2 regions of the Paenibacillus sp. FSL L8-0502 genome follow, and region 1 is predicted to be linked to the other one. Evidence: riboswitches for the same ligand, from Rfam matches in the RefSeq annotation. Region 1 holds a riboswitch; the other holds the start of a gene.
What was found. Region 1 has a riboswitch for glycine ahead of gcvT (glycine cleavage system aminomethyltransferase GcvT). Riboswitches for the same ligand answer to the same signal wherever they lie in the genome.

Region 1 (2,208 bases):
TTCTCTACCGATAAAATCTCCTTTATTCAGCTTGACGAAGAAACCCAGACCGGCTTCGAGTGGTGAAATTGTGGCAGATAACTCCTGTCCGTATAGCGGCAACCGAGCCTCAAAGCGTAGTGTATCGCGAGCACCAAGTCCAGCGGGAATCAGCCCATACGACTCACCGGAACGAAGCAAACCCTCCCATACGGCGGGTGCTTCCGCGGCAGGTACGTAAAATTCAAAACCGTCTTCGCCCGTATATCCGGTTCGTGAGACGAGTGCTTTTGCTCCGAACAATGGCACGTTCTCATGAAAGTGGAAAGATGCCAGATTCGTAATATCCGTATCTGCCACGGCTGCGGCAATACGTGCTGCTTCCGGTCCCTGCAATGCCAGCAATGCTATTGCATCAGACACATTCTCCATGTGAACGGATGCAGGCACATGACGAAGTAACCAATCCCAATCCTTATCAATGTTGGAGGCGTTCACAACGAGCATGTAGCGTTCCGGTCCTTTGCAGTAAACAAGCAGGTCGTCTACTACACCTCCATCGGGGTAACACAGGAGTGAATATTGTGCCTGACCTGGTTCCAACTGGCTGACATCATTCGTGGTCACCCTTTGTAGAAAAGCTTCGGCCTCTTTGCCTTCAACCAAAAACTCACCCATATGCGATACATCGAATAAACCCGCACGTTGCCGGACGGCCTCATGCTCCTTTTGAATGCCGCTAAACTGAACGGGGAGCTCCCAGCCTCCAAAGTCAATACAACGAACCCCAGACTGCGTCCCGTAGGATGAATATAGCGGTGTTTTTCGCAAATTAGTCATGTTTCCACTCCTATCCGGTGTAATCGGCTAAACAAAAAAGACAGGCCGAAAAAAACGTATAGACAGCAGTCTATACTCTTTTTTCAGCTCTGTCCTTGATACCAGAAAGTTACCCCGGTATGTACCGGGTTTCCTCTTGGGTGATCCGCTCCAATAGCGAATGCTCTCCAGAGATGCGTCCGGCAGAGGTCCTTTTGCCTGAGAGATTCACCTGCAATGCAGGCTTACTCCTTCGGCGCTACCTTCGGGATCAGCAGTATATTACCTGGCTTTGCAGATAACAACTTGATCCGATTCGCGTGCACAACTGTCTCACAAGCGGCAACAGCTATGCGAATCTTTTTGGCAGTCTCTCCCTCTGCGTTCATCCGCGTTTGCAGTTGTCGGGTGTTTCTCAAAGTATTTGCTATAACCCATTAATACGCAAATTCATTCAAAATGTCAATAAAAATGTCATCAAAAACAATAGAAAAAACATTTAATATATAAATAAGGATATGTAAGCGTTTGTTATAAATTATTATATTTTTATATAGAGCGCTATAGGAGGTAATATGAAGTATTTTTGTTAGTATTATTGACATGAGTGTTCTTATTGTCATAATCTTAACCTGTCTAATACAGGTGAGCAAATGCGATTTTATTCATATGGAAGTGAGGGGAACAGAATGGGTGAAGTGAAGCAGCAACTTTGGTATACAGACGAACATGAGTGGGTTCAGCGGACAGAGAATGGAACGGTGCGGATTGGTATTACAGACTTTGCACAGCACCAACTGGGTGATATTGTTTTTGTAGAATTACCTGAGGCGGGAGTAACGATTGAGCAGGGAGCGGAGATCGGTACGATTGAATCGGTGAAGACGGTATCCGACCTTTTTGCTCCGGTGACGGGAACCATATTAAAAGTGAATGAAGCGCTGGAAGGTACACCTGAGCTAGTGAATGAATCTCCATATGACAAAGGTTGGATGGTAGAAGTAGAGATGGATAAAGATGTGGAGGAATCATTGGGCAAACTACTGTCGGCGGATCAGTATGAGCAGTTGATTTCGGAGTAATAAATAGAGCAATGCAGCATGAAATAATAGCGTGTTATTCGGAATTTTATATTGATTTTTAATTGAATAAGAGCATCGTTAGTTTGCTCGATTTTTGTATAAAATAGTCGCTATGATTTGACGTAGCGGCTATTTTTTTGTCTTTTTTATGAAAACGTAATTACGTGTGTTGTTCTGATATAGTGGGTTGTCCCCATATAGGAATCATACATAATCCAGCGCGGTTTTTCGACTAATTTCTATAGCTACAGGTCATATTAAGAAGAATTATGCAGGTATAATATCTTCCTGGATAATTTAAATTTAAATGTTGTCATCAACGTTCATG
Region 2 (2,208 bases), 170 kb from region 1:
TATATCAAGCATTGCATCATCAATTTGTAGCTAGTGCACTGGCAACCAAACGGGGACATGAGATCATCCCGGGTGCTCAGATCGGCTGTATGTTGGCACGTATAGAAAGCTATCCACATACGTGTAACCCAGCGGATATACTGAAAGCCCAGCATGAAAATCAGATGAACCTATTCTTTACGGATGTGCATGCCCGTGGGGAATATTCCAACTATATGAATCGTTATTTTGAAGAAAATAATATTGTGATCCAGACAGAACCCGGCGATGACGAAATTTTGAAAAATAATACGGTTGATTTTATCTCATTTAGCTACTACATGACCTTGACCGTATCGGCAGGTCCAGAAGGCGAGAAAGCAGCAGGAAACCTGATTGGCGGCGTGAAAAATCCGTATCTGCAATCCTCCGACTGGGGATGGCAGATCGATCCGATCGGCCTGCGTGTTACACTGAATACGTTTTATGATCGCTATCAAAAGCCTCTGTTCATCGTGGAAAATGGCTTGGGTGCATATGATAAGGTGGAAGAGGACGGCTCTGTGCATGACACGTATCGCATTGATTACTTGCGTCAGCATATTGTCCAAATGAAGGAAGCGATTGCCGACGGTGTTGATCTGATTGGTTACACCAACTGGGGCCCTATCGACCTTGTGAGCATGTCTACTTCCGAAATGTCCAAGCGCTACGGATTTATTTACGTTGATCTGGATGATGACGGTAACGGAACGCTCAAACGCTCCAAAAAAGACTCTTTTAACTGGTATAAAAATGTGATAGCAACCAATGGTGAAGAATTGTAATTTCATATCGTCTCGGGCGGGTATAGCAGAGGACATCCTAAGGATGCAATCTGCTGTACCCGCTTTTTTGATAGACATAATAATATTTCAGAGGGCTTCACAAACTTTTCACTTGTAATAAGCTGAAAGTTTTCTGTATAATGAATAAAAATTTCATATGTCTGGTTGATGTTTGCGGGAGATGGAACGAAAGTTCCGACCGAAGGGGCAAAACTCTCAGGTGCTTAGGCTGTTTACAGCCACAAGCGGGGACCGTAAACGGACAGAACTCTGGAGAGACCCTTAATTGGGCGCCGAAGGTGCACCGCAGAGAACATCTGCTTAAACTCTCAGGCAAAAGGACAGAGACGCGAATAACCTGTGACAGGGAATGCCCTAGGCTTTTTTATGAGCTATTAGAGGCAGAAACCTGCACAAGATGGTTGTATTTTTTCGTGCCTTTAACCTCTCCAGGAGTCGAATCAGCTGATTTGACTCTTTTTTGTTTTCTAATATGTTGGAGGAGCGGGTTGAAAATGAATTTGGTACATGTGTTAGAAACGATTGACAGCTGGATATGGGGAGCGCCGCTTCTTATTCTCGTGATGGGCACGGGGTTGTGGCTAACGATCCGCTTGAAGCTGCTTCAGGTTATTCGATTGCCTTTGGCGCTCAAGCTAATTGGTAAAGCGCCGGACGAAGGTAGCGGAGATGTAAGCAGCTTCGGTGCATTGAGTACGGCACTGGCAGCTACTGTAGGTACAGGAAGTATTGTTGGCGTAGCGACAGCGATCAAGCTGGGTGGGCCCGGTTCATTATTCTGGATGCTGGTTGCAGCTTTTTTCGGGATGGCAACCAAATATGCGGAAGGATTATTATCCGTTAAATACCGTGTTAAAGACCGGAACGGACAATTTTCGGGTGGTCCGATGTATTATATTGAAAATGGACTTGGCCGCCGTTTCAAGCCGCTGGCGATGTTGTTTGCCTTTTCTGGTGTTCTTGTAGCCCTATTTGGAATCGGTACTTTTCCGCAAGTAAAGGCTATCGTTTCTTCGACGGAAAGTAGCTTTGGAGTGCCAACGGTAGTTACAGCGATCATTATTTCCGTGTTAACTGCTGTTGTTACGATTGGAGGACTCAAAAGTATTGCCAAGGTATCCACAAAGATTGTTCCATTCATGTCGGGGCTCTATATCGTAGTTTGCTTAATTGTACTCATTAAGTTTGCAGGAGAGCTTCCTCATGCGATTGCTTTAGTATTACAAGGGGCCTTCTCGACCACATCTGCAACGGGTGGATTTGCCGGAGCGACGATTATGTTGGCGATGCGAAGTGGAGTTGCCAGAGGTATTTTTGCTAATGAAGCCGGTTTGGGAAGTGCGCCAATTGCAGCAGCTGCTGCTAAGACGAAATGGCCTGC

Region 2: linked by a shared signal. The riboswitch ahead of NSQ57_RS19020 (sodium:alanine symporter family protein) and the one ahead of gcvT (glycine cleavage system aminomethyltransferase GcvT) in region 1 are both predicted to bind glycine.

Annotation. Positions count from the first base shown of each region.
Region 1 covers NZ_CP151958.1:4,210,902-4,213,109, reverse strand. Annotated here, with positions in the region: gene gcvT (glycine cleavage system aminomethyltransferase GcvT) at 1-819, opposite strand, end outside; glycine riboswitch at 996-1,187, opposite strand; gene gcvH (glycine cleavage system protein GcvH) at 1,488-1,880, shown strand.
Region 2 covers NZ_CP151958.1:4,376,264-4,378,471, reverse strand. Annotated here, with positions in the region: gene NSQ57_RS19025 (glycoside hydrolase family 1 protein) at 1-806, shown strand, start outside; glycine riboswitch at 972-1,048, shown strand; glycine riboswitch at 1,067-1,161, shown strand; gene NSQ57_RS19020 (sodium:alanine symporter family protein) at 1,322-2,208, shown strand, end outside.